2 regions of the Nocardia sp. NPDC056100 genome follow, and region 1 is predicted to be linked to the other one. Evidence: riboswitches for the same ligand, from Rfam matches in the RefSeq annotation. Region 1 holds a riboswitch; the other holds the start of a gene.
What was found. A riboswitch is a leader RNA that binds a small molecule or an ion and turns the genes downstream of it on or off. The one in region 1 is predicted to bind magnesium.
Positions count from the first base shown of each region.

Region 2: it holds a riboswitch for magnesium, as region 1 does, so the genes downstream of both, ACFC0O_RS00515 (MgtC/SapB family protein) here and ACFC0O_RS36055 (hypothetical protein) in region 1, are expected to answer to the same signal.

Region 1 covers NZ_JBHJVY010000004.1:1,234,520-1,243,905, forward strand. Annotated here, with positions in the region: gene ACFC0O_RS36035 (hypothetical protein) at 1-1,039, opposite strand, end outside; gene ACFC0O_RS36040 (SWIM zinc finger family protein) at 1,212-2,600, opposite strand; gene ACFC0O_RS36045 (nitrate/sulfonate/bicarbonate ABC transporter ATP-binding protein) at 2,707-3,990, opposite strand; gene ACFC0O_RS36050 (ABC transporter permease) at 4,029-5,786, opposite strand; gene ACFC0O_RS36055 (hypothetical protein) at 5,823-6,527, opposite strand; M-box (ykoK) riboswitch at 6,877-7,055, opposite strand; gene ACFC0O_RS36060 (TetR family transcriptional regulator) at 7,119-7,754, opposite strand; gene ACFC0O_RS36065 (SDR family NAD(P)-dependent oxidoreductase) at 7,851-8,633, shown strand; gene ACFC0O_RS36070 (BTAD domain-containing putative transcriptional regulator) at 8,743-9,386, shown strand, end outside.
Region 2 covers NZ_JBHJVY010000001.1:97,389-106,774, reverse strand. Annotated here, with positions in the region: gene ACFC0O_RS00525 (nitrate/sulfonate/bicarbonate ABC transporter ATP-binding protein) at 1-63, opposite strand, end outside; gene ACFC0O_RS00520 (ABC transporter permease) at 79-1,809, opposite strand; gene ACFC0O_RS00515 (MgtC/SapB family protein) at 1,806-2,507, opposite strand; M-box (ykoK) riboswitch at 2,711-2,884, opposite strand; gene ACFC0O_RS00510 (GAP family protein) at 3,072-3,731, shown strand; gene ACFC0O_RS00505 (hypothetical protein) at 3,770-3,979, shown strand; gene ACFC0O_RS00500 (MFS transporter) at 3,980-5,293, opposite strand; gene ACFC0O_RS00495 (siderophore-interacting protein) at 5,494-6,297, opposite strand; gene ACFC0O_RS00490 (PadR family transcriptional regulator) at 6,323-6,886, opposite strand; gene ACFC0O_RS00485 (TetR/AcrR family transcriptional regulator) at 6,986-7,609, opposite strand; gene ACFC0O_RS00480 (FAD-dependent oxidoreductase) at 7,750-8,898, shown strand; gene ACFC0O_RS00475 (alpha/beta fold hydrolase) at 8,900-9,386, opposite strand, start outside.

The DNA.
Region 1 (9,386 bases):
TCGCCCAGCTGCGTACGGCGTCGGAGGTGAACCCGGGCTCCGCGCGCACCACTCGTTCGAGCCAACTCAGTTGGGCGCGAACGAGTTTCTTCTCCGGCCGGGCGAATACCTCATCGGACAGTGCCACCACCTCGGCGGTGGGCAGCAGGCCCTCGCCGTGCAGCGCGATGAGCACGCCCTGCGCGTGCGCGGCCGCGGTGGAGCGCCCGCGCACCAGCAGTTCGGTGTAAGCCGGTATCCGGCCGGCGCATTCGGCGGAGTCGGCGTGCAGTGCGGTGAGCACGCTCAGGCGGCCGACCGCGTCGGACGGGGTGCCGTCACCGCGCAGCAGGGCGTTCAGGGTGCAGGTGTGCAGTGCTTCGCGATCGACGATGCCCTCCGCGGACAGCACGCCGAGCGCGTACGGCCATGAGTTCTCCGGATCGTCCGCATCGTTCGCGAGCGCGATACCGGTCAGCTCGACGGCCCGGCGCGCCAGGGTCGGCAGGAAGGGGTCGGCGCGCAACCGTGCCAGCAGATTCTCCCCGCCCGGAAGTTGTGCCGACCGCCACGGGATGGCCACGTGCTCGTGGCCCGTGCGGCTGCTGATCCAGGCGCGCACGAATTCATCGGTATCGGGCACCGCCGCGTCCGAGGTGCGCACCAGATGCACGATGAGCGGGAAGTACGGCAGCCCGCCCCAGCGTTCGGCCCGGCCCGCCGCCAGCTGTCCGGCGAGTTCGGCCCGCCACGCCCTATCCCGTTCGCCCGCTTCGAGACACGCGATCAACAGATCGGGCCGGGTATCGGCCAGCCGGGTCGCGCCGGTCGTCAGCCAGCGGGCCACGGCGGTCGGGGTGGACAGACAGCCCAGGCCCCACAGCTGTACCGCGCGGTCCTTCCGGGTGGCCGGTTCCCACCAACTGCGCCGCGTCAGCTCCGCGCGCGCCTGCTTCAGTGTGGGCCCCATGGCCCGGCGCTGAGCGACCGTCAACAGGGCGATCTGCTTGGAGATGGTCGCCGGTCGCAGATCGGGCAGCGTGGCGATGGTTTCGGTCATGAATTCCCCTGGGGACAAAAGTTATCGACGATGAACGCGCGGCGGCATGCGGGCCGTGCGGTGGCGGGCGTACGACCGTGCGGCGGTCGAACCAGCCGCACGGCGGAGCCGATAATGCGTGTCGGCCGTGCTGACAGAGCGACGGTCGTGTGAAGGCGCGGTGGCGCTCTGATCAGAGGGCGGTGCGCGCCGTGGCACGGATTATGCGGGCGGCCAATGCATGTCGGCACGGGCCACGGGTGCCGCGCGTCTCCGCCCACCAGTCGCAGGTGCAGACGAAGCGGCCGTCCGTGCCGAGCCGGACGCGGTGCGTGTAGCTGCCCGATGTCACGGTCGCCGCGTCCGCGTCTTCCGGATCCGGTCGCACGTTGCCGGCGGTGACCAGCTCACGGGCCGCCTTCAACCGCGGATTGTGCCGCTCGACTCGGCCTGCGGCATAGGGGAGTTCACGATGGAAGTGGGCGGCCTCGGCCAGGTCGTAGCCGATGCGGCCGTCCACGCCGAGGCGGATCAGCGCCGCGCGCACCCGCTCGGCGGTGAGTCCGGAGCGTGCCGCCAGTTCGCCGAGTTCGATGCGCGGATCCCAGGCCAGCAGCACCGACAGCAGTTCGGCATCGGATTCGGTGTCCTCGTGCGCGAGCGCGTTCAAAACCGTTCCCTCCCCGGAGAATCCGCGCCCGGCTTCGGGGGACAGGGTGAGTGTGAGCCGCATGCCGGGCAGCCCGATCTCCCAGGCGGAGGCCAGCAACGGGCTGCCCGCGGCGACCTTCGGGCCGTACAGGCGCAGCGAATCCGCCTGCCGCAGTACACGATGCAGTGCGTCGAGCCGCTGCGGTCCGGGCAGGCATACCGCGCCGGGGACCGGTCGCGAGGTGAGCCGCAGCCGCCCGGCGGTGGCGACCACCCACTGCCCGCCGCGCGCAGCGGTGCCGCCGGTACGCGGAAGCGCGCGCAGGAAGCGCACCGCCTCGGCGGCGCCGACCTCGGCGCGCAGGTCGAATTCCGCAGCGATGGTTTGGGTTTCGGCGAATCCGCGCAGCCAGCGCTCGGGCAGCGGCACCTTCTTCTCCACCACCCGGTCACCGAGGGTCGCCACCGCCAGCTCATCCGGCCCGACGGTCAAATGCAGTGGATCTCCCGCGGTGACGCCGTTCAGCGCATCGCGCAGCGGGGTGTTCACATCCACATTCGTGGTGCCGTACCCGGTGTCGCCGTCGAGTCCGGCGGCCAGGATATCGAGCCGGGCGTGCACGCCGCAGCAGCCGGAGAACGATTCGAACCGCAATCGATCACCATTGGCGGTGACGACCGGATCCAGTAGCGCCGAACGGATTCGGCGCGGATCGTAGTAGCGCGCCGCCGCCACATCGGCCACGGCAAGCAGTCCGGCGGCCGCCACCGCGGGCCGGGTCACGAATCCCCGGAAGAAGGTGGGATTCGCGACCGCCCCGGCGGGGGTGCGGCCGCCGCTGGTCTGCAGGCCCAGCAGCGCCCGCCCGCCGGAGCGGTCGAGCCCCGACGGGCGGAGGTAGGTGAGCGAATGCAGTGCGGTCGAACTCATGCGACGCACGGTAGAGCCGGGTACCGACAATCCCGTGTCAGCGCGCACCGGTGCACCGGATTACGTGCCCGCCGGACGGCCGAATTCTGTTCCGTGCCAACGCCTCCTAAGCGGCCGCCGAATCGCGGGTGAGCAGCCGTTCGGCCGCGTCGTATTCGTAGAGCTCGGCATAGCGGCCCCAGTCGACGGCGGTGCGCAGCTGACGCTGGGCGGCCTCCTCGGTGAAGCCGCGGCGCAGCAGATCGAGGAAGAAGCCGTCGTACAGGCGATGGTCGGGCGCGGTGCTCAGGGCGTGATCGATGGTGCCGACCAGCGGGGCGTTGGCACGGGCCAGGCGGGCGAAAATCCGCTTGGCGGCATCGATATCGGCCTCGGCGAAATTGCGGCCGTCCGGGGTGAGGTCCAGATCGCCGCCGGACGCGGTCGCCAGCCCGAGCATGGCGGCCGCGTCCACCAGCGGCATCAGGTCATCGAGCTCGAAACGCAGATCGCCCGCCAGTTCCGGCAGATCGACGTGACCACCCTGTGCGGCAACCAGATCCAGCATGCCGCCGATACCGTCCACGCCCGCATCGGGCAGCGGCCGGGTGGTGGGGGTGGGCGCGATGGCGTGGCCGCCGTCGAACGCGCCATCGGTGAGCATGCGGTACGCCTGATCCACGATATTGAGGAAATGCCGGTTCCGGGTATCGCGGGGCCGCTCCAGCCGCACCTGCAATTCGCCCTTGATGCGCCCGGGATTGTTGTCCAGCACCAGGATTCGATCGGCCAGCTGCACCGCCTCCTCGATATTGTGGGTGACCATGAGGACGGTCTTGGTGGGGAAGGCGGTCTGATCCCACAGCCGGACCAGTTCACCGCGCAGATTCTCGGCGGTCAGCACGTCCAGTGCGGAGAACGGCTCGTCCATGAGCAGCACCTCGGGCTGCACCACCAGGGCGCGGGCGAAGCCGACGCGCTGGCGCATCCCGCCGGAAAGCTCCTTGGGATAGGCGTTTTCGAAGCCGTCCAGGCCGATCATGTCGATCACCGCGAGGGTCCGCTCGCTGCGCTCGGGTTCGGGCACGCCCTGGGCGCGCAGGCCGAGTTCGACATTCTGCCGCACGGTCAGCCACGGCAGCAGTGCGAAACTCTGAAAGACCATGGCGGTGGCGGCATTCGGCTCGGTGATATCCGCTTCGCGCAGACGCGCGGCCCCGGCCGAGGGCGATACCAGTCCCGCGATTATGCGCAGCAGGGTCGACTTGCCAGAGCCGGATTTGCCCAGCAGCGCGACGATTTCGCCCTCGCGCAATTCCAGGCTGACATCGGAGAGCACCGGCAGCTGCTCGCCCGAGGGGTTGGTGAAGTTCTTGGTGACGCGATCCACGGTGACGATGGGGGTGGACATGGGCTGTCCTCCTTCGAAAGCTGTTATGAGACAGGGGGTCAGAGCAGCGCGAAGCGCTTCTCGGCAATGCGCTGCAGGCGTCGCCACACCAGGCGATTGATGAAGACGGTGACAATGCTCATCACCACCGTGCCCAGCAGCACTTTCGCGAACAGATCATTGGTGGTGGCCTCGGTGATGTACGCGCCGAGCCCGTACGCCTCCATATGCTTGCCGCCCGATTCGACGACCTCGCCGACCAGTGTGGCGTTCCACGCGCCGCCGAACGCGGTGATCGCACCGACCAGGTATCCGGGCGCGATCGCGGGCAGTATCAACGACTTCCAGCGTTCGCGGCCGTGCACGCCGAGATCGTCCATGGCCTCGCGCAGATCCGTCGGAATCTGCCCGGCGGCGGCGATGACGTTGAACAGCACATACCACTGCGCACCCAGCGCCATCAGCACCACACCGCCGAAGTTCAGCGAGACGCCGGTGTAGGTGAGCGCGGCGATGACGAAGATGTACAGGAACTGCGCCGGGAAGCTGGCCATCACCTGCACGACCGGCTGCGCGAATCGGCAGATGCGCGGATTCATGCCGATCCACACCCCGATCGGCACCCAGACGATGGTCGAGAACACCAGCAGCACCGCCACCCGGCTCAGGCTGGCCAGGCCCATCAGCGAGGTCGGGCCGAATTCCGCGAATCCCACAGTGCTCTCGAAATACGTTGCCAGCCGCCAGATCACCCAGCCGATACCCGCGAACAGCAGGCCGAAGAACACGATATCGCCGGCATTGGTTCCGGAGTTGTCCCAGTACGCGGGCTTGGTGCTGCGCCCGAAAACCCGCATGGCACGGTCGATTCCCTCCGACACCGGTCGCAGTGCGCGCCCGATGCGCCGCGGCAGTGTGCTGTGCCGCAGCAGATCCAGTACGAGACTGCGTGGCGCGGAGGCGCTTTCGGTGTGCTCCACCCGGAAACGCTCCGACCAGGCGGTCAGCGGCCGCCAGAACAGCACGTTCACCAGCACGATGGTCAGCACCATGACCAGCGCGCCCAGCATGAGCGTGCCGACATTCGCCTCGGAGGTGGCGGCCGCGATGAAACTACCCATGCCGGGCAGCGCCTGATCGCGTCCGGACACGCTGATCACCTCGGATGAGGCGAGCATGAACCAGCCGCCGCCGAAACTCATCATGCCGTTCCAGATCAACGGCACCATGGCGGTCGGCACCTCCAGCCGCCACAGTCGCTGCCAGCGCGTGAGCCGCATCATGCGCGCAGATTCATCCAGCTCACGCGGCATATTCCGGAGCGCCTGGTAATAGGCGAAGCTCATATTCCAGGCCTGCGCGGTGAAGATGGCGAAAACGCACGCCGCCTCCGCGCCCAGGTACGAGCCGGGGAACATGGCGATGAACGCGGTCACCGTGATCGAGACCAGCGCGAGCACCGGCACCGATTGCAGAATGTCCAGCGCCGGAATGATGACCTTCTCCGCGCGCCGAGACCGCGCCGCCCACTGACCGACGATCAGCATGAAGATGAGCGAGGCGCCCAGGCCGAGGAACATGCGCAATGTGGTGCGCGCCGCGTAGTACGGCAGATTCGACGGATCGGTCGAGACCGATTCGGCGGAATCGCCCGGCACCCAGGGCACGGACATATCGCGAAAGAGCCTGAGCACCACCACGATCAGCAGGACACCCGCGCCGATGAGCAGATAGTCGACCGGCCGGAGCCGATTGCGGACGCGCGGTGCGCCGGGAGAGAGGTTGGGGGTCTTGGGAATTGCGAGATCGACAGTCATTGCTGATTTCCTGTATCCGAACTGCGTCGCCGCGACTCAGCCGTTCGCGACGGCGGGCGGTGCGGTCATGACGTTGTAGAAGTGGACCGCGGACGCGATCAGCGCGGGCACGCCGATGAGCAGGTTGAACACCACCACGCCCATACCCGCGCCGGTGACCGCGCCGGTCAGACAGCCCACGGCGGCGGCCGGGATCGCGGCCAGACCGCCCGTGGCCACCCCGGCCGCCCCGCCGCCGAGCAGTCCGAGCGCCACGCAGCCCAGGGGTGCGCCGATGATCGCGCCGAGCAGGGTGCCCACCGCGAGAGCCACGGTGAGCTCGTTGTTCACGTTCCCCATGGCGGTATTGAGCCGATCCTCGGGGCTGTCCCCGGCCGCGATGGGCGTCTCTTCCGCGGTGATCGGCCGAGCCTGATCGAATCGTGGTGTGAGAGTGGCATTTTCGCCGTCGACGTGCGCGTCCACCGGATACGCGGTGCCGTCCTTGACGACGGTCAATGGAATCGCGCCGAGCACCAGGCTGTTCGGATCGACGATCTCCAGCCGCCGATCGACGACCCGGAGCGATCCGAGATCGGTGTGCAGCAGCACCGATTGCCCGTCGATGCGGGCCTGACCGTGCACGCCGGTCGCGGCGGGGACGGGCGCGGCCTGCGCCGGATCGGCCAGATAGGTGGCCGAGATGCCCACCAGAGCGGCGGTGGTCGTGGACGCGGCCAGGGTGATGAGACGAGTTCTCATGAGAAGGGTATGCCTCTGCATATCGTTGCCCGCGGAATTACCGGGACAGCAGTGATCACCGTCGCGCACCGGTCATGCGGACGGCTCGGATTCGGGTGCCGAATAGACGAATTCACCCGGAATTGCGCACGCGAATAATTCGGCAGCCGAATTCGCTGCCGAAGCGCGTGTGAATTATGCGCGCCGAATCATCGGACGCGATGTGGTGTGCTGGTTACCGGCCCCGCGCAGGAGGGGGCTGGTCCGGAGATCCCGGAACGTCGTCACTGGTCATCGGATGCCTCACCTCCCAACGGGTAGAACGCGATACGTCAGCGCACCTGGGAGGAACGCCCGGAAACGATCCGGGCAGACACCCCTCTCGTCAAAGCTTCGGCACTGCACGACGTGTTCCGATCCGGGCGGATCGGAAAGCCACTTCGGATAACCCCTTAATCCGGAGAAATCTGTCCTAACCTTGGGCGTCTCTCGACGTCGTCAGATCAGTGGCCTGTGTTCGTGCAGGAGCCTCGCCTATCGAGGTGCGTGCCCAAAACTAGTAACCCATTACGAAATTGTCAATTCCCTGAGAAATGCCGCGGAATTCCGCCGCTACAGCAGGGTGTGCGCGGCCAGGCGCGCCAGGCAGGCGTCGACGGCGTCGGCGGGGGAGCCGGGATGGTTGCCGGTGGCCCAGAGTTCATTGGCCAGGCGGACCGCGGTGTTGGCCATGGCGGCGGCCAGGGCCACGTCGAGATCGTCGGGGGAGCGGCCGGTGCGGGCGGCGATGATGGGGATGAGGCGGAGTTCGCAATCGTGTTGTACGCGTAGCCAGGTGGCGCGCAGCGCGGGCAGTTCGGTGGCCGCGCGCAGCAGCGGCCGGAGCAGGGATTCGGCGATGCCCTCATCGGCGAGGGCGGCGGCGGTGGCGGTGCGGTAGGAGTGGCCCAGGGCCTCGCGCAGCGGGAGTTCCGGTGGGCAGGAGGCGAGTTCGTCGGACCACGCCTGGGTGCCGATGGCGAGCAGCGGGGCCACCACATCCTCTTTACCGGCGAAGTAGCGGTAGAAGGTGCGCAGGCCCATACCCGCGGCGGCGGCGATATCGTCGACCGTCGTTGCGGTGTAACCGTTTTCGGCGAAGAGGTGAGCGGCGACCATGGCGACTTCGCGGCGCGTGGCGGCGCGGCGGGTCGCGCTCAGGGCGGGACGGCCGGGTGCGGGCGCGGTACGGTCTCGGTCGCTGGTCACAGGGGGACTCTACCGAGCCGGAAACATTTAATGGCGCAATGTGCCATTTGCGGCATATTGTGTCAGAAACACTCGCATCGATCAGGAAGAGCTCTCATGAACCGTCTCGAACAGCGCCGCATCCTGGTGACCGGCGCCGGATCCGGTATCGGGCAGGCCACCGTCCTCCGCCTGCTGTCCGAAGGCGCGGTCGTCGTCGGCGCGGATGTGAACGCCGAGGGCCTCGAACTCACGCGCAAGCACGCCGCCGAGGCGGGTTCGGCCGATCGCCTCACCACGCTGGAGATGAACATCGGCCAGGAAGCCGATGTCGTCGCGGGCGTCAAGAGCGCGGTCGACACGCTCGGCGGGCTGGACGCGCTGGTGAACGCGGCGGGCATCCTGCGCGCGGCGCACACCCACGAGACCTCGCTGGACCTGTGGAACCAGATCATCACCGTCAACCTCACCGGCACCTTCCTGGTCATCCGGGAGGCGCTGCCCGCGCTGCTGGCCAACCCGAGCAGCACCGTCGTGAACTTCAGCTCCACCTCCGCCAACTTCGCGCACCCGTACATGGCGGCGTACTCCGCGAGCAAGGGCGGTATCCAGACCCTGACCCACGTGCTCGCTCTGGAATACGGCAAGCGCGGTCTGCGCGCGGTCAGCGTCGCGCCGGGCGGCATCAAATCCGGCATCACCGACGCGACTCCCGGTTACCTGCCGCAGGATTCGGACTGGTCGCTGTTCAGCCGTCTGATCGCCGTTGTGCCGCAGGACAATCCGGCCGAGATGGCGGGACCGGAGAATGTCGCGGGCGTCATCGCCATGCTGGTCTCCGATGACGGCAAGTTCATCAGCGGCACCGAGATTCGCATCGACGGCGCCGCGCACACCTAGTCCGCGCCGTCGCGCCCGGCACTGCCGTGTGATGTGGGGGCTTTGCCGAACACCCGTGGGGCTGTTAGTTTTTGCACCTCACCACGGGTTTCGGGGCACGGCGGAGGATATGATCGAATTCAGGTTGCTGGGCTCCGTGGAGTTGCTGGTGGATGGCCGCATCGTCGATCTGGGGCCGTCCAAACAGCGCGGGATCGTAGCCGCGCTGCTGGCCGAGCCGGATCAGACCATCTCGACCGACACCCTGGTCGCGCGGGTGTGGGACGCTCCACCGGAGACCATCCGGAATTCGGTGTACACCTATATGACCAGGTTGCGGCGCATTTTGCGGACCGCGGGCGGCCGCGCGGGCGCGACCCCGGAGATTCGCCGGGTGCACGGCAGCTATCGGCTGGAAGCGCCGCCGAACAGCATCGACCTGTCCGTCTTCCGCGATCTGGTCGCCCGGGCCCGGGCGCTGGCTCTCGACGATCCCGCCCGCGCGCAAACATTGAGCCGGGCGCTCGCGCTGTGGCGCGGTGAACCGCTGGCCGGATTGGACAGCGACTGGGTGCGGCGCTTTCGAGACAGCCTGCGGCAATTGCGCCACGAGGTGATCGCCGAATGGGCCGATGCCGAACTGCGCCTGGGCAATCCGAAACCGGTGGCCGCCGATCTACGCAAGGCGCTGCTGGAGCATCCGCTGGCGGAGGATCTGCACGAGCGGCTGCTGCGGGCGTATCACCTGGACAACCGCGGCGCGGAAGCGCTGTC
Region 2 (9,386 bases), on a different contig from region 1:
GGTGAAGGACATGCCGACATCGTCGATGTCGATCAGGACCTCTCCGGTGGTTGCGGTCGTCATGAGAGTTCCTTTCGGTCAGAGCGAATAGCGGCGCTGGGCCAAGGCGTAGAGGCGACGCCAGAACAGGCGGTTGATGCCGACCACGTAGGCGCTCATCACGAGCACGCCCACCAGAATGCGGGGACTGTCACCGTCACGGGTGGCCTCGGCGATGTACGCGCCCAAACCGGTCGCCACCAGCGTGGTGTCCCCGTACGGGACGATCTCCGCGACGATCGAGGCATTCCACGCTCCGCCCGCCGCGGTGATCGCACCGGTGACATAGCTGGGGAAGATGGCGGGCAGAATCAGCTTGCGCCACCACAGCTTTCGCGGCAGTCGCAGGCTCGCCGCCGCCTCGCGCAGATCGTTCGGGACCGCCGCCGCGCCCGCGATCACATTGAACAGGATGTACCACTGCGCACCCAGGGCCATGAGCAGGATGCCCGCCCACTGCAGGCTCGCACCCGTGGCCACCAGGACCGCGGTCACCAGCGGGAACAGGAAGTTCGCCGGAAAACTCGCCAGCACCTGCACGATCGGCTGCGCGATCCGGGACACCTTGGGGTTCAACCCGATCCACACCCCGATCGGCACCCAGATCGCGGTTGCGAAGATCAGCAGCACGATGACCCGGCCCAGGGTGATCACGCCCAGATACCCCGCGTGCGCGACCTCACCGAAACCGACGGTGGTGTCGATATAGCGCAGCATGTAGAAACAGCCCACCGCGAGTGCGACCGCGACCACCGCGGTGAACAGCACATCGTTTGCGCGACGGCGCTTTTCGGGCACATACAGCTGATGTTCGGCCAGCCCGAACACCCGCATGATGCGGTCCATCGGATACACCAGCGGCCCGAACACCTTGCCAAGCAGCGGCGGAATATGCGAGCGGCGCAACAGATCCAGCACCAGACTGCGCGGCGCGTTCGCGGCCTCGGTCTCCTCATTGCGGAAACGCTCGGCCCACACCGTGATCGGACGCCAGAACGCGATATTCAACCCGATCACCATGACCACCATCGTCACGATCGCCAAAAGGATTCGGGGCGTATCGCTTTCGGCGGCGGCCGAGGCCACATAGGAGCCGATGCCCGGGAGCGCGTACTGGCGATTGTTCACGCTGATCGCCTCGGCCGCGGTCAGGAAGAACCAGCCGCCACCGAAACTCATCATCGCGTTCCACACCAGCGGGAACATGCCGCTGGGCACATCGAGTCGCCAGAACCGTTGCCAGCGTGACAATCTCAGATTCCGGGCGGCCTCATCGAGTTCGCGCGGCTGCGACACCAGCGAATGATGGAACGCGAACGCCATATTCCACGCCTGGGAGGTGAAGATCGCGAAAATCGAGGCCGCCTCCAACCCCAGCGACGAGCCCGGGAACAGGGCGATGAACCCGGTCACCGTCACCGACAGGAAACCCAGAATCGGCACCGACTGCAAGATATCGAGCAGCGGCAGCAACACCTTCTCCGCGCGCGGCAACCGCGCGGCCGCGGTGGCGAAGACGAAGGTGAACGCGATCGAGAGACCCAGCGCCAGGAACATGCGCAGCAGCGAACGTGCCGCGTAGTACGGCAGCTCGGCCGGATCGGTGGAAATGCTGGACGGTGCGCTGGCATCGTCAAACGGCACATCCATGCCCGCCGACACCCGCACCGCCAGCCAGATCAGCACCGCCGCGCCCGCGAACACCGCGATATCGGCCCAGCGCGAACGCGGACGATCCAGTGCACCCCGGCTGGGGTAGGTGGTGCTCACGCCTCCACCTCGGTCTGGGGCACCGTGCGCCAGCCCACGCTGGTCACCGACGGCTCGAGGCTCAACCGGCTCACCGCGGACTCCATCTGCCGATCATCGCGGCGGTCCCCGGTCAGCTCCGCGCGCACCTCGACCCGATTGGGTTCGATGTTGTGGCTCGAGATCGACACCAGCCGGAAATCGGTGCGGGCCAGTGACTGCACCAGCAGCGAACGCACAGCGGCCTCGTGATCGTCATCGGTGCGGGCGGTGAACGCGTACAGCGCCTCCACCACACCCTCGGCCGGGCGATCCACCGCGCGCGCCGCGGTCCGCAGCGCGGTATTGACCACCACCACCGCCACCGTGCCCGCCGCGGCGGTGCTGTACATCCCGGCACCGGCCAGTGCCCCGACCGCGGCCGCACACCACAGCGTGGCCGCGGTATTGAGTCCGCGGATATTGAACCCGTCGCGCAGGATGACACCCGCGCCCAGGAAGCCGATACCCGAAACAATCTGTGCCGCAACACGAGTCGGGTCAGCGTCCTTACCGCTGAACCCGTGCGCGGACAACAGCACGAACAGGGTGGCCCCGGCCGCGACGAGCGCGTTCGTACGCAGTCCGGCCATGCGTGCCCGGTACTGGCGCTCGAACCCGATCACCGCGCCGAGCCCGACACCCGCGCCGAGCCGCAGCAACATTTCCCACGTGGTCATGACGCCCTCCAACTAAGAGGTCGGCGCACTCGTCAAGGCACGCTACAGGCAGGAAACCAGCACGCAGCGGAGAAAAGAAGTGTCGCCTGGTGAACGATTGGCTAACGGAACTCTGTCCGATCCATCGGGCACGACGATCACCTCCACACCCACTACGCGAACGCGCCACCAGGGAGTGGATCCGGCACTGGACGGCCGGAAACGGTAACCACCCCTCGTAAGACCTTCAGCACTCCACGGCGTAACCCACATCGGGTGTGGGAGCCGGTCGGGATCACCCCTTAATCCGGGGAGACCTGTCCTGACCCGGGGCGTCTCTCGACGTTCGGGGTCGCCGGCCTATATCCGCAGAGGAGCCTCAGCTAACGACGGCACCTTGCGTCAGCGAGTAAACACCCCGGCGCGGGTCGCGGGCAACCCATGTGACGAGCGCAACTTCCTGCCCGCGCCGCGCGGCCCGGGCCGTTACCCACCTCGAGCGCATCCGGCGCGGCCGATGATTCGCCGGTCGGTCTTATCCGTGTCGCTGCCCGAATTATGGTTGCCAGCAAATAGCTTGAATGGATGGGTGCAGTCATCGGAGACCTATTGCCGCTCGGTGTCGGTGTAGCGATATCGCCGATTCCCATCGTGGCCGCCATCCTCATGATCCTGTCCAGAAACGCCTCCGGGGCGGGTAACGGCTTCCTCGCGGGCTGGGTGCTCGGCGTGGTGACGGCGACCGCACTCATCTGCGTGATCGCCGGGTCGGTGGGCATCACCGACGGTCGGGAACCCTCGACGACCGGATCCTGGATCAAGGTCGTACTCGGGCTCGGCCTGGTCGTCTTGGCCGCCAATCAATGGCATGAGCGCACCGACACCACCCCGCCGGACTGGATGAACGCCCTCGATCGGCTGACCCCGGTCCGAGCCGCCGGATTGGGCGTCCTGCTGTCGGCGGTGAATCCGAAGAACCTGCTGCTGTGCGTGTCCGCGGGCGTGGCGATCGGATCGAGCACGATCACCGCCGGCGGCAAGATCACCGCCCTGATCGTGTTCACCGTCCTGGCCTCGGCGAGCGTAGCGGCGGTGGTGCTCGGCTACGCGATCGCCGCCGACCGCGTGCGCCCCGGCCTCGACAACGCCCGAAAATGGTTGCAGGACAACAATCACGCGGTCATGGCGCTCGTCCTGCTGGTGATGGGCGCGGTCGTGCTCGGCAAAGGCATCGGCGGCCTCTGACCCGCACCGGCCCGGCGAATATGGATTACTGTGTCGCCGTGGGGATTACAGAGTTCGGGCCGGGAGACGTCATCTGGTTTCCCGACGGGCCGTTCTACGGCATCTGCGCGGTGGTGCGCGAGGTGTACGACCGGCGCGCGGAACTGCGAATCGAATTCGGGGAGGGGCTCACACATCGCGAAGGCGGCGTCCTGCGCGAGCGGAGGCACTCCCTGACCGTCCGGTTCGACGAAGTCGAACTGATGTAGCTACTTCGCCAGCACCGGGATCTCATCGGTCACCGGGACCTCGGTGCCGCGCAATGAAGCGCCGACGGTTTCACGCAGGAACATCAGCGCCACCAGGCCGACGGCGCACGCGCCTACCATGTAGAACGCCGGGAAATAGCTCCAACCGGTGGATTCGATGACCGCCTCGTTCACCAGCGGCGCAGTGCCGCCGAACAGGGCGGTGGACACGTTGTAGCCCAGGGCGAACCCGGCGTAGCGCACGTGCGTGGGGAAGATCGCCGGGAACGTGGCGGTGATGGTGGACAGCTGCGGCAGATACAGCAGGCCCAGCACGATGAAAGCCACTACGGCCCACACGATTCCGCGCGCCATCAACCAGTACATGGGCACCGCCAGGGCGGCCAGGGCCAGCAGCGAGAACCGCCACATGGGGCGGCGGCCGACCCGATCGGACAGGCGGCCGAAGAACGGCAGCGTCAGCATCATCACCAACTGGCCGATCAGCATCATCGCCGTGGTCGTGGATTCGGCGACACCGAGGGTGTGCTGCAGATAGGTGGGCTGATAGGTCAGCAGCGTGTAGTTGACGATATTGAGCGCCACCACCAGCCCGGCCAGCGTGAGCAGCTCGCGCCGGTATTCGGTGAGCAGTACGCGCAAACCACCCGCGGGCTGTTCCTCCTCCTGCATCTCGGTGAACACCGGCGATTCGTCCAGCCGCGAACGCAGATACCAGCCGATCAGACCCAGCGGGACCGCCAGCAGGAACGGGATCCGCCAACCCCATTCGTACATGGCGTCCGAACCCAGCAGCAGCTGACAGGCCAGCACCACCGCCGAACCGCCGACGAAACCGCCGAGCGTGCCGAACTCCAGGAAACTGCCCAGGAAGCCGCGCTTGCGATCACTGCAGGTTTCGGCGAGATAGGTTGCCGCACCGCCGTATTCGCCGCCGGTGGAGAAGCCCTGCACCACCCGCAGCAGGATCAGCAGGATCGGGGCCAGCACTCCGGCGGTGGCATGGCTGGGCAGCAGCCCGATCGCGCCGGTCGCGCCCGCCATCAGCAGAATGGTGGTCGCGAGCACCGCTTTGCGCCCGATGCGATCCCCGAGCGGACCCCACACCATGCCGCCGAGCGGGCGCAGCAGGAATGACACCGCGAAACCGAGCATGGTGCCCAGTGAACCGAGATGTCCGGGGAAGAACGCGGCGGTGATGTAGGTCGCGGCCGCGGCGTACACGCCGTAGTCGAACCACTCGGTGGCATTGCCCATGGCAGCGGCGGCCACCGACCGAGTCTGCTGTGCCGAGTGCGTGTCACCGCTCGTCATGCCGGTCCTCTCATCGCGTAAATGCGTCGCGCGGCCCGAAAGATCAGGACGCGCCCGCATTGCGGCTACCCGATGGTGTGGCCAGCAAACCTGAACGTCGACGGCGCGCCCCGATCGGCGGGGCGGCCATCAGCGAGTTCAAGGGGTTTGTGACATGGATCGCAGTGGCGTGTATGCGACGAGCAAACCAGCCGGGCGCGCTAGTCCATACCGCGCTTACCCGGCGTCCAGAACGGCTTGGTGCGAATCGCACGCCGCGGCCAATCACGCTCGTGCACAAGATGTTTGCTGATCATCTGAATGGTGCGGGCCTCACCGGCGAGATAGGCCACACCCGGGGTGGACGGCAATTCCAGCGCGCGCACCGCCTCCAGCAGAAGCTGCGACCGTGCGGCGGAGGCATCCCCGCGCACCGGAGTGGCCAGCGCCGCGGCCCGCGGCAACGGCAGCCGATCCTCGGGCGTGGCCGTTTCGACCGCGCCGTAGACCGGGATATGGTCCGGGACCGCGGCGAGCATCGCCCCGAACGCGACCGAGGCGGTCTCCTCACCCGCGAACAGGTGATACGGCGCGTCATCGTTCACGACGAACGAGCCTTCCGGTCCACGGAACATGACCTGTGCGCCCGGTTCGGCGGCGCGGCCCCAGCGTGAGCCCGGTCCGTCGCCGTGGTCCATGACGCACAGATCGAACTCGCCGCGCTCGGAGTCGAACCGCCACACCGTGTACGTGCGCAGATCACCGACCCGAGCCAGTAGCCCGCCCGCGGCATCACCGATGGCGATCCGTACATGCTGTCCGGGCAGGCATCGGGTGTTCCGCAGGGCGGGTGCGCTGATGCGCACCCGGATCATGCGGGCGGCGATCGGTTCGGTTTCCAGAATGTGGCCGGTGCTGAAGAACCGGTCCAGCAGCAGATCGCCGAGGTCCCGCGAGCGGCGAGGAGCGGGTGGTCGCGATTGTTCGTCAGTGTGGGATCGCGCCTGATTGTCACTGTGCGCCATGGCAATACCTTCGATTCGGAAAGGGTCAATCGATATGCCGGCCGCGCCGCCGGCGATGCTGCCGACGTTTCACGTCGGTCTTGAGATGCTGCAGTTCACGAGTGGTATCGGTGAGAATCGCGCGCACCTGATCGACCACGGCGGGATCACCGTGCGCGTGCACCACCACCGATACCGCCGCCTTGAACAGGCGCAGTACCGGTTTGATGATCTCGGCGGCGTCGGGATCACCGAACAGGCCCCATTCACCGCGCTCATCCGCGCGCGCCCAGATGCGCGCGATCGCCTCGCGATGCTGATCGACCTCGGTTCGCCCGGCCGGGCTGATATGGAAAACCTTTCGGCCACTGTCGATTTCGAGCGTGGCCAAACCCTCGTCATCGAGCTGCTGCAGGGTCGGATACACCGCGCCCGCACTGGGCCGGTACGCACCGCCGCAGCGCTTCTCCAATCGGGACATCAGCTCATATCCGTGACCCGGCTGTTCGGCGATCAATGCCAGCAGCGCCAACCGCAATTCACCGGTGCCGAAGAACCGGCCACTGCCGGGCCCGATACCGGCGAAGTCGGCCAAACGTCTCGGATCCACCCGCTGAAGATATATCTTAAGATAGTGCTGAAGCAACGGCTGCGGCGTAATTCCTCAGGTGTACAACGGTTTCCGTGTGGCTGGTTGTTACGCGGTGTCCTAGGTGCCGAGATGGCGCGCGAGCGCAGCGATCTGATCCCCGAAGCGGGTCAGGAATTCGGGCGAGCGCGGATCCTGCCCGCACACACCCTCGATGATGTGCGGCAGCGTGGTCGGGGCCATCGCCGCAGCCATCAGCATGACCAGCAGGTACGCCGGATCCAGATCCGCGGGCAGTTGCCCGGCCGCCTGCATGGCCCGCAGCTCCTCGACGCTCTCGGTGAGCATGCGGGCGCGCGGTTCATGATCGGGATCGTCGACGGGTGCGCTGTATTGCAGACCGGTCCAGGCCAGCAACCGTGCGCCGTCGGGATTGTGTAGGGCCTCGAGGGCATAGGTGCGCAACTGCTCGGGCAGTGGAGTGCCGGGCGGAACCAGTTCAGCCTGGCGTTGCTGCCATCGCTCTGAAACAGCCTGGTAGAGGCCCTCTTTGCCATCGAAATAGTACGAAATGAGCTGCACGTTCACCCCGGCGCGCGCGGAAATGGCGGCGATGCGCGCGCCCGCGTACCCGTGCGCGCCGAATTCCGCGGCGGCGGCGTCCAGGATCAGCGCGCGAGTGCGTTCGGGATCGCGCTGACGATCCTGCGGCTTGGGCGACCTGCGGGGCTTCGGTTCGGGCACGCTCGGATCATACATTCACCTGGCTGATTCAAACAGAACTATGTATTAATCAAACAAACACTTGACAGATTCGCTCGCCGGATCGGACCCTGGAACCACCTCGCCGGGTGGTCCGAACCCGGCCGAACAAGGACACACACATGTCGAAATCACCGAAAATCCTCATCGCGGGCGCGGGCATCGGCGGGCTCACCCTCGCCCAGGCGCTGCACCACGGCGGCCTGGAAGTGGCCGTCTACGAACAGGACCCGACACCTCGAATCCGCAATCAGGGCTTCCGCATCCACATCGACGCCGACGGCAATACCGCGCTGCGCACCTGCCTGCCACCGGCGGTGTTCGACCTGGTGCGCGCGAGCAGTGGAACCAATGACGACGTGCTCGGGATGTATACCGAGCAGCTCGATCCGACACTGCGGCAACAGTTTCCGGGCATCACCGACGAGCTGATCACCAACGTCGACCGCAATACCTTCCGGCGCGCACTGCTCACCGGCCTCGGCGATCGCGTCCACTTCGGGCATACCCTCACCGGCTACGAGATCACCGACTCCGGACGGGTGCGGGTCCGATTCGCCGAAGGCGCTGCCACCGAAGGCGATCTGCTGATCGGCGCGGATGGCGTCGGCTCGGCCGTACGCCGCGAACTCCTTCCGCACGCCACGGTCCGCGACCTCGGCGTGCGGTGCCTCTACGGCCGCATGACCCTCACCGACACCACCCGGGCTCTGCTGCCCGCCGAGCTCGAACACGGCTTCAACTGGGTATCGGACGGCACCGGCTGCGGCGCGGGTTTCGCACCCCTGCGCTTCCGCAACCTCCCCTCGGATGCCGCCGACTACCTGATGATCACCCTGCTCGCGACCCCCGAACACCTCGGCGTACCGCACGCCGAACTCCAGCGCCTCGCCCCGCACGAACTCTGGAAACTCGCGAATACCGCCACCGCCCACTGGCATCCGGCCCTCGGCGCGCTATTCGCCCACGCCGATCCCGAATCCTTCTTCCCGATCGCCCTGCGCGCCGGTGAACCGGTGCCGCCCTGGGAATCGGGCCCGGTGACCCTGCTCGGCGACGCCATCCACACCATGCCCCCGACCGGCGGTGTGGGTGCGAACACCGCACTACGCGATGCGGAAACCCTTGCCACCGAATTGCTGGCGGCCGCCGGTCACCACTCACTACGAGAAGCCGTCGCCGCCTACGAATCCGTCATGCTCCCCAGGGGTTTCGCGACGATCGACAGCTCCCTGGCCATGGCCGCACAGCTTTTCGGCGAAGCGGTATGAGCTACCGCGCCGCGGATTCGCGATCGTGCCGGGCGATGAATTCCATGGTGCGAGTGGCTATCCGCTCCGGAATCTGGAACAGAATGCCGTGCGCGGTATTCGGATAGGTCACGAGTTCCCCATGCGGAAGATGTTCGGCGATACGCGCGGACGTCGCCTCGAGATTCGCGACCAGCGAATCCTCCCCGAAGATGGTCAATGACGGGACGGTGAGACTTCGCAGTTCGGCATCGGTGAACACCCGCGCCCAGCCGATCTTCATGCGATATTCGATCGCCGGTCCGACCAGGGCCTGCTCCAGCGGATCGAGGGTGACCCCGGGGGAGAGCCACTCCATCATCCTGCGCAGGTTCTCCTCGCTCTTGCCACCCACGCCGAATCGGATCATCTGAAACAGGATCTTCCACGCCGGTTTGGTGAATACGCCGCCGGGTTCGATCAGGGTGATGCCGGCAATCCGGCTCGAATCGTGCAGTGCGATGGCGGCG